DNA from 2 places in the Streptomyces flavusporus genome. Region 1 is predicted to be linked to the other one. Evidence: riboswitches for the same ligand, from Rfam matches in the RefSeq annotation. Region 1 holds a riboswitch; the other holds the start of a gene.
What was found. A riboswitch is a leader RNA that binds a small molecule or an ion and turns the genes downstream of it on or off. The one in region 1 is predicted to bind S-adenosylmethionine.

Region 1 (4,602 bases):
ACCTGTCGATCAACGCGGTCACCTGGTTCGTCCGGATCGGCTTCTTCGCCGGACCGGTCATCGCGTTCATCGTCACCAAGCGGATCTGCCTCGGCCTGCAGCGCCGGGACAGGGACAAGGTGCTGCACGGCCGGGAGACCGGCACCATCAAGCGCCTGCCGCACGGTGAGTTCATCGAGGTGCACGAGCCGCTCAGCCAGGAGCAGCTGCACACGATCACGGCACACGAGCAGTACCAGCCGGCCGAGATCGGCCCGGCGGTCGACGAGCACGGCGTCGAGCGCAAGGTGAAGGGCTCCGAGAAGCTGCGCGTCAAGCTCAGCAAGGCGTACTTCGGTGAGGACGCCCAGATCCCCAAGCCCACCGTCGAGGAGTACAAGGAGATCACGAGCGGCCACGGCCACCACTGATCACTGCGTTCGCCACGCCACAGCGAAGGGCCCCGTCCGTTGTTCGGACGGGGCCCTTCGCCGTGCCCGCGGCTGGATAGGGTGGACCTGTTCGAGACTCGTGTCCCGGTGTACGGGACTGACCCAGGAGCGGCTTATGAGCGCTGTGACCCCCGCTGGAGGCGACACCGCGGCGGGCCGTTCCTGGCCCGCCCTGCTGAACGGCCTGCTTCAGGGCCGCGACCTCAGCGCGGACGACACCGCCTGGGCGATGGACCTGATCATGCGCGGCGAGGCGACGGACGCCCAGATCGCCGGGTTCGCGGTGGCACTGCGTGCCAAGGGCGAGACCGTCGAGGAGATCGCGGGATTCGTCCGGGCGATGTACGACCACGCGAACGTGATCGAGGTGCCGGGCGACACCGTCGACATCGTCGGCACCGGCGGCGACGGCGCGAAGACCGTCAACATCTCCACGATGTCCGCGATCGTCATCGCCGGCACCGGTGCGAAGGTCGTCAAGCACGGCAACCGGGCCGCGTCCTCGGCGTCCGGGGCGTCCGATGTCCTGGAGAAGCTCGGCGTCAATCTGGAGCTGACGCCGCAGCGGGTCGCGGAGGTCGCCGAGGAGGCCGGGATCACCTTCTGCTTCGCGGTGAAGTTCCACCCGGCGCTGCGTCATGTGGCGGCGGCACGCGGGCAGTTGGGCATCCGGACGACGTTCAACTTCCTCGGTCCGCTGACCAACCCGGCCAAGGTGAAGGCACAGGCGGTGGGCGTCGCCGACCTCAGGATGGCGCCCATCATGGCCGGCGTCTTCGCCGAGCGCGGCAACTCCTCCCTGGTGTTCCGCGGCGACGACGGCCTCGACGAGCTGACGACCGCGTCCACCTCCCGGGTCTGGGTCGTCCGGGACGGCAAGGTGACCGAGGAGAGCCTCGACCCGCGGGACGTCGGGATCGAGCTGGTGCCGCTGGAGGCGCTGCGCGGCGCCGACGCCTCGTACAACGCCGAGGTCGCCCGGCGGCTGCTCGACGGGGAGCAGGGCCCGGTGCGGGATGCGGTGCTGCTGAACTCGGCGGCGGCGCTGGTGGCGCTGGAGCCGGGTGAAGGGCCGCTGACCGAGCAGATCCGCGCGGGGATGGCGAAGGCGGCGGAGGCGATCGACTCCGGGGCGGCGAAGCGGGTCCTGGAGCGGTGGGTGGCCGCCAGCAACGCCTGAGACCGAGCCGGTGTGATGCAGGGCGCAGTCCGGATCCTGGACTGCGCCCTTGCGCATCGAAGATCGTATGGCAGGATGCTGTACCAGGTCATGAGCGACAGCTGAAAGGCCCCGGCCGGCTGTCCGGCAACCCTCCGTCCGTGGCGGGGTGCCCCGGGTGAAGACCAGGTCGTAGGCAGCGAGGTCTACGACAAGCGCGGACCCCTCGCACACTTTTGAACGAGTGTGGACCAGGGGTCCTGGTCGTCGAGGGAGCCTTCCGTGAGCAAGCGAATGCGATAGGGCCGCAGAGCCCCGCCTCCGCACACCCTTTTCACCCTTCCCCGCGCTTGAGCCGTGCCGCTCGCGCGATCATCCTCGCCTGCGATTACGGGAGTACACCCATGTCCGTCTCCACCGCTGCCGCCGCCCAGTCCGTTTGCGCCCCCCTGCCCGTTCTGGGCCGGGATGTCACCGTGCCGCTCGTCACGGGTGGCGAAGTCACCTACGCCGCGCTCGACTACGCCGCCAGCGCGCCCGCGCTGCAGCGGGTCTGGGACGACGTGGCGGCGTACGCGCCGTACTACGGCAGTGTCCACCGCGGCGCCGGATACCTCTCCCAGCTGTCCACCGACCTCTTCGAGAACGCCCGCAGGACCGTCGCCGAGTTCCTCGACTGCCGGGCGGACGACCAGGTGGTGTTCACCCGGTCCACCACCGACTCGCTCAACCTGCTCGCCGCCGCGCTCCCCGCCGACTGCCAGGTCTTCGTCTTCGAGACCGAGCACCACGCCTCGCTGCTGCCCTGGCAGGACGCCCGCGTCAGCTACCTCGACGCCCCGCGCACCCCGCAGCAGGCCGTGGAGACCCTGGAGCGCGCCCTGGCCGACCGCGACCCCCACGGCCCCGCCCTCGTGTGCGTCACCGGGGCCTCCAACGTCACCGGCGAGCTGTGGCCCGTACGGGAACTCGCCGCGGCCGCGCACGCGCACGGCGCCCGGATCGTCCTGGACGCCGCCCAACTCGCCCCGCACCACCCGGTGTCGGTGCAGGACCTCGACGTCGACTGGGTCGCCTTCTCCGGGCACAAGCTGTACGCCCCGTTCGGCTCCGGCGTGCTGGCCGGCCGTGCCGACTGGCTGCGCGCGGCCGAGCCGTACCTCGCGGGCGGCGGCGCCAGCCGCAAGGTCACCCGGCGGGCGGACGGGGGAGTGGACGTGGAGTGGCACGAGAGCGCCGCGCGGCACGAGGCCGGGTCGCCCAATGTCATCGGCGCCTACGCCGTCGCCTCCGCATGCAAGGCGCTCACCGAGGCCGGCTTCGACACCCTCGTCGCCCGTGAGCGGCACCTGATCGACACCGTGCGTGCGGGGCTCGCCGAGGTCCCGGAGGTCAGGGTGCTGTCCCTGTTCGGCGACGACGCCCCGCGGGTCGGCGTGATCTCCTTCGTGGTCGACGGCTGGAACAGCTCCCACTTCGCCGCCGCGCTGTCCGCCGAGTACGGCATCGGCGTCCGCGACGGCCTCTTCTGCGCCCACCCGCTCGTCCGCACCCTGCTGGGCAGCGACCCGCAGAGCCAGGGTGAGTGCGGTGCCCCCGAGGCCGCGTCCGGCGAGAAGTCCCTCAACGCGATCCGCGTCAGCTTCGGCGCGGGGACGCCGGACGAGCATGTGGAGCGCTTCGTGAAGGCCGTGAAGGAACTCGTCCGGCACGGCGCGAAGTGGCAGTACCGGACGGAGGAGGGCCGCTGCGTGCCCGTGGTCTAGGACAGGTCTTGGGGGCGGCTCACGAGTCCAGGCCGATGGCGAAGGCCGCCTCCAGGTCGTGCTGCGAGTACGTCCGGAACGCCACGTGCGTGTCCGTCGCCTCCACGCCGGGGATCTTGCTGATCCGGCCGGGGATGACGTCGGCCAGGTTCTCGTGCTGCTTGACCCGGACCATCGCGATCAGGTCGTAGGTGCCCGTGACCGAGAAGACCTCGCTGACGGAGTCGAGCGAGGCGATCTGCTCGGCGATCTCGGGGATCCGGTCCACGCTGGTCTTGATCAGGACGATCGCGGTGATCACGGCTGGTTCTCTCCCTCGGTGGCCGGAGCTGGGGCGGCCTTCACTCTAGCTGTCCGGCCGAACCGCGCCCACGCGTAGAGGAAGCCCAGCGCGAAGCCCACCAGGTGGGCCAGGTAGGCCACCCCCGGCCCGCCGGTCTCCTGTCCCGCCGCCAGCCACTGCAGGGCCACCCAGAACGGCAGCACCACCCACGCCGGGAAGCGCAGCGGCAGGAAGAACAGGAAGGGCAGGAGGCTGGTCACCCGGGCGCGGGGGAAAAGGAACAGGAACGCGCCCAGCACCGCCGAGATCGCTCCCGAGGCGCCGACCAGCGACTGCTCGGAGCCGGCGTGGGCGCCCGCGTACCCGAGCAGGGCGAGGTAGCCGCAGCCGACGTAGAAGCAGGTGAACCCGACCCGGCCCATCCGTTCCTCGGTCATCACCCCGAAGACATAGAGGAAGAGCATGTTGCCGAGCAGATGCAGCCAGCTGCCATGGACGAAGAGGGCCGTGGCCGGGGTCAGGGCTGTCCTCGGGGAACCCTCGAACAGTTCTGCGGGCACGACGCCCCAGTGGCGGAAGTAGGCCTGCTGCGCGGCGAGCAGCGCGTCGCCGGAGCCGTACGCCGGCCCGAGGCCCGAGGCGGGGCCGGTCAGGAAGATCAGGCAGCACAGGGCGATCAGTCCGTACGTCACCGGCGCCGCCGGCCGCCGGACCGCCCGGCGGGCCACCGCACTCCACTTGCTGATCATGAACACAGAGCATGACGTAAGTGGACGCAACAGCACAGACCGCCTCGCCGCCGGGAACAGACCGGCGGCGAGTACGCGCCAGGCCGTAGGGTTACGAGCCACACGCTCCAGGGAAACTGGCGCATCACGGAGACTAGAAGGAAAGCGAACAGCCACGATGACGGTTCCCCTGCCCACCGCCACCACGCGGTGGCGCTGCACGCTCTGCGGCAAC
Region 2 (4,602 bases), 1.8 Mb from region 1:
CCACACATTTTGGCTGCTTCTTATCGCACGCGGAGCCGGAACTCATATGCGTCCGGCATGCGGGTCGCAGTGCTTTCCCCAACTGTACCGCGCTCAATCACACTGAATTGCCCCCTCCGCTTCTCTCACGGAGGGGGCAAATCGATGAACATTGCGTAACCGGCGTTACTCACGGTAACGCAGGAGCGGATCAGCCGCCCGCGACCGCCGGGATGATGGAGACGCCCGCACCGTCCGGGGTCGCCGTCTGAAGGCCCTGCTCGAAACGGACATCGTCGTCGTTGACGTACACGTTGACGAAGCGGCGCAGCTTGCCCTGGTCGTCCAGGACGCGGGCCGAGATGCCCGTGTGGTTCTTCTCCAGATCGGCGATGACCTCGGCGAGGGTCGCGCCCTCGGCGGCGACCTCTGCCTGACCGCCGGTGTAGGTGCGCAGGATGGTGGGGATGCGGACGGTGACGCTCATGAAATGACCTCCGGTCGGGTGAACGGGCCCAGGGGCGCGGGACTTCAGACGAGGCCGGCTTCCCGGAACGACTCCAGGTTGGGACGAATGGTCGCGGTCAGCCCGGTGCCGGCCACCGCGTCCAGCGTCTTGAGACCGTCGCCGGTGTTGAGGACGACGGTGGTGAGGGCCGGGTCGAGGAGACCGTTCTCGATCAGCTTGCGCGTCACACCCACGGTCACTCCACCGGCGGTCTCCGCGAAGATGCCCTCGGTCCGCGCCAGCAGCTTGATGGCGTCCACGATCTGCGCGTCCGTGACGTCCTCCACCGCACCGCCGGTGCGCCGGGCGATGTCCAGGACGTACGGCCCGTCCGCGGGGTTGCCGATGGCCAGCGACTTGGCGATGGTGTCGGGCTTCTGCGGCCGGACGACGTCGTGGCCCCCCTTGAAGGCCACCGACACCGGCGAGCAGCCCTCGGCCTGCGCGCCGAAGATCTTGTACGGCTTGTCCTCGACCAGCCCGAGCTTGATCAGCTCCTGGAGCCCCTTGTCGATCTTCGTGAGCTGGGAGCCGGAGGCGATCGGCACGACGATCTGGTCGGGCAGCTGCCAGCCGAGCTGCTCGCAGATCTCGTACGCCAGGGTCTTGGAGCCCTCCGCGTAGTACGGCCGCAGGTTGACGTTGACGAAGCCCCAGCCCTCGCCGGCGGGGTCGCCGATCAGCTCGGAGCAGAAGCGGTTCACGTCGTCGTAGTTGCCCTCGATGCCGACGAGTTCGCCGCCGTAGACCGCGGCCATGACGACCTTGCCCTGCTCGAGGTCGTGCGGGATGAACACACAGGAGCGGAAGCCGGCGCGGGCCGCCGCGGCGCCCACCGCACCGGCCAGGTTGCCGGTGGAGGAGCAGGACAGGGTGGTGAAGCCGAAGGCGCGGGCGGCCTCCAGGGCCTGGGCGACCACGCGGTCCTTGAAGGAGTGGGTCGGGTTGCCGGAGTCGTCCTTCACGTACAGCCCGCCGGTGACGCCGAGTTCGCGCGCGAGGTTGTCGGCCTTGACGAGCTTGGTCCAGCCCGGGTTCAGGTTCGGCTTGCCAGCCACGTCCGCGGGGACGGGCAGCAGGGGTGCGTAACGCCAGATGTTCGACGGTCCCGCCTCGATGCGCTTGCGGAGCTCCTCGGCGTCGTATGCGGAGAAGTCGTAGGCGATCTCGAGCGGGCCGAAACACTCCTCGCACGCGAAGACCGGGCCGAGCGGTACGCGGTGGCCGCACTCGCGACAGGACAGCGCGGCGGCGGGACCGAGATCGACGGTGGGGGTGCTGGTGCTTGCGACAGTCTGCACAGCCATGTGAGGCGAGGCCCTTTCTCCTCATCTTCCTCACGACGCATCTCGCCGTGAGACGGAATTGGCACCTTCCCTAGCCGGGAGCCTCACCACGTCTGCGTGACAAGAACCGGCTGGAGGGTTGCCGGGGCTTCATCGGGCCGTTTCCCTCTGCCCCTCTGGATGAGCTGTATGTGGTTGTAGACGCAAACAACCCCCGACATGCGATGGTCATCAGCGTTGTTCAAGACTGTAACCGAAGGCCAGGACAGTTGAGATAGTCGTCCGAACCGCGAGATGGATCACAACCCCCCTCGCCTGGAGAACGCAGAGGAGCCGCAAGCTGTGCTGGAAGAAGTCGAGCGCTGGCTGAGCACCCGCTCCTGGTCCCTGACCGATCGCCCGCTCCACAAGATCCTGGCCGCCAAACGCACGACGGGCCAGTCGGTCAGTGTCGTGCTGCCCGCACTCAACGAGGAGGAGACCGTCGGCGACATCGTCGCCGTGATCCGTCACGACCTCATGCAGCAGCTCCCGCTCGTCGACGAGATCGTCGTCGTCGACTCGGGGTCCACCGACCGCACCTCCGAGGTGGCCGCCGCCGCGGGCGCCCGGGTCGTCCACCGCGACGACATCCTGCCGCGCATACCGGCCGTCCCCGGCAAGGGCGAGGTCCTGTGGCGCTCCCTCCTCGTCACGAGCGGGGACATCGTCTGCTTCATCGACGCCGACCTGAAGGAGTTCTCCTCGGACTTCGTGTCGGGCATTGTCGGCCCGCTGCTCACCGACCCGGAGGTCGACCTCGTCAAGGGGATGTACGACCGTCCGCTCGGCGGTACGGCGGGGCAGGGCGGCCGGGTGACCGAGCTGATGGCCCGTCCGCTGCTGAACATGCACTGGCCGCAGCTGGCCGGTTTCGTCCAGCCGCTGGGCGGCGAGTACGCGGCCCGCCGCTCGCTGCTCGAACAGCTCCCGTTCCCTGTCGGCTACGGCGTGGAGCTCGGCATGCTGGTCGACTCCCTCCACCTGGCCGGCCTCGACGCGCTCGCGCAGGTCGACGTCGGGGTGCGCAAGCACCGCCACCAGGACGGGCAGGCGCTCGGCCGGATGGCGGCGGCGATCTACCGCACGGCCCAGCTGCGGCTGGCCCGCGGCCATCTGATCCGGCCCTCCCTCACCCAGTTCGAACGGGTGGAGGACGGATTCGAACCGCGTACGTTCTCCGTGGACACGGAGGAGCGTCCGCCGATGGTGGAGATCGCCGAGTACGCCGCCCGGAAAGTGGCGTGACCGTTTTATGGGCGTTGTATACGGCCCCGCCGGGCGGCCTTCCGTACGTTTGAGCGGATCCGGCTCGGGCTAGGTTGAGGCGTATGGCTTCAAAGTACGGTGCTGCGCAGGTACTGGTGGCCTCCAACCGTGGCCCGGTCTCGTACGAGGTGCGCGAGGACGGCTCGCTGGCCGCCAGACGCGGCGGCGGCGGGCTGGTCTCCGGGCTGTCGGCCATCGGGCCGGACGCCGGCGCGCTGTGGGTGTGCTCCGCCCTCGGCGACGGCGACCGGGAGGCCGTGCGGCGCGGGGTCGGCGAATCCGGTGTGCGGATGCTGGACATTCCGGCCGACGTGCACGCGGACGCGTACAACGGCATCGCCAACTCCGTGCTGTGGTTCGTCCACCACATGCTGTACCAGACGCCGCTGGAGCCGGTCTTCGACGCGGAGTTCCGGCGGCAGTGGGCCTCGTACGAGGCGTACAACCGCGCCTTCGCCGAGGCGCTGGCGCAGGAGGCGGCGCAGGGTGCCGCGGTGATGGTGCAGGACTACCACCTCAGCCTGGTCCCGGGGCTGCTGCGCGAGCTGCGCCCGGATGTGCGGATCGGCCACTTCTCGCACACGCCGTGGGCGCCGCCGGAGTACTTCCGGGTGCTTCCGGACGACATCGCCGGGCAGTTGCTGCGCGGGATGCTGGGCGCGGACCGGCTCGGCTTCCTCACCCATCGCTGGGCGGACGCGTTCACCGCGTGCTGCGAGGCGTTCGCCGGGGGCCTCGGGGACACGCGCGTCGGGGTGCACGGACTCGGTGCGGACGCGGACTTCCTGCGGAAGCGGTCGCACGAGGCCGATGTGAACGAGCGGATGGCGACGCTGCGGGCGGAGATCGGCGAGGGCCGCAAGGCGATCGTCCGGGTGGACCGGACCGAGCTGTCGAAGAACATCGTGCGGGGCCTGCTGGCGTACCGGCAGCTGCTCGACGACCACCCGGAGTGGCGTGAGCGGGTGGTGCACGTCGCGTTCGCGTACCCGTCGCGGCAGGATCTCGCCGTGTACCAGGAGTACACGGCTCAGGTGCAGCGGCAGGCCGAGGAGATCAACGGGCGGTACGGGACGCCGGGCTGGACGCCGGTGGTGCTGCACGTCAAGGACGACTTCGCACGGTCGCTGGCGGCGTACCGGCTGGCGGACGTGGCGCTGGTCAACCCCATCCGGGACGGGATGAACCTCGTCGCCAAGGAGGTGCCGGTCGTCTCCGACGAGGGGTGCGTGCTGGTGCTGTCGCGAGAGGCGGGGGCGTATGAGGAGCTGGGGGAGGATGCGATCGGGGTGAACCCGTACGACGTGGTCGGGACGGCCGAGGCGTTGTACGAGGCGCTGAGCATGTCGGTCGGCGAGCGGGCCGAGCGGACGAAGAGGTTGGCGGCGGCGGCGACTTCGCTTCCGCCCGGTCGGTGGTTTCTGGACCAGCTGAGTGAACTGAACGCCTGATCAGACGGTGCCCGGCGTTGGTGGCTGTGCCCACCCTCCCCCACTCTCGGCTTCGCTCGAGCGGGGGACC

Region 2: another riboswitch for S-adenosylmethionine. It lies ahead of thrC (threonine synthase); the one in region 1 lies ahead of ACKTSN_RS33755 (aminotransferase class V-fold PLP-dependent enzyme).

What each region holds. Positions count from the first base shown of each region.
Region 1 is NZ_CP176503.1:7,146,008-7,150,609, forward strand. Features, by position in the region: gene qcrB (cytochrome bc1 complex cytochrome b subunit) at 1-410, shown strand, start outside; gene trpD (anthranilate phosphoribosyltransferase) at 547-1,611, shown strand; SAM riboswitch class IV at 1,698-1,814, shown strand; gene ACKTSN_RS33755 (aminotransferase class V-fold PLP-dependent enzyme) at 1,995-3,356, shown strand; gene ACKTSN_RS33760 (Lrp/AsnC family transcriptional regulator) at 3,376-3,657, opposite strand; gene ACKTSN_RS33765 (rhomboid family intramembrane serine protease) at 3,654-4,388, opposite strand; gene ACKTSN_RS33770 (hypothetical protein) at 4,546-4,602, shown strand, end outside.
Region 2 is NZ_CP176503.1:5,379,358-5,383,959, reverse strand. Features, by position in the region: gene ACKTSN_RS25565 (MoaD/ThiS family protein) at 191-466, opposite strand; gene thrC (threonine synthase) at 511-1,794, opposite strand; SAM riboswitch class I at 1,813-1,960, opposite strand; gene ACKTSN_RS25555 (glucosyl-3-phosphoglycerate synthase) at 2,116-3,060, shown strand; gene ACKTSN_RS25550 (alpha,alpha-trehalose-phosphate synthase (UDP-forming)) at 3,144-4,532, shown strand.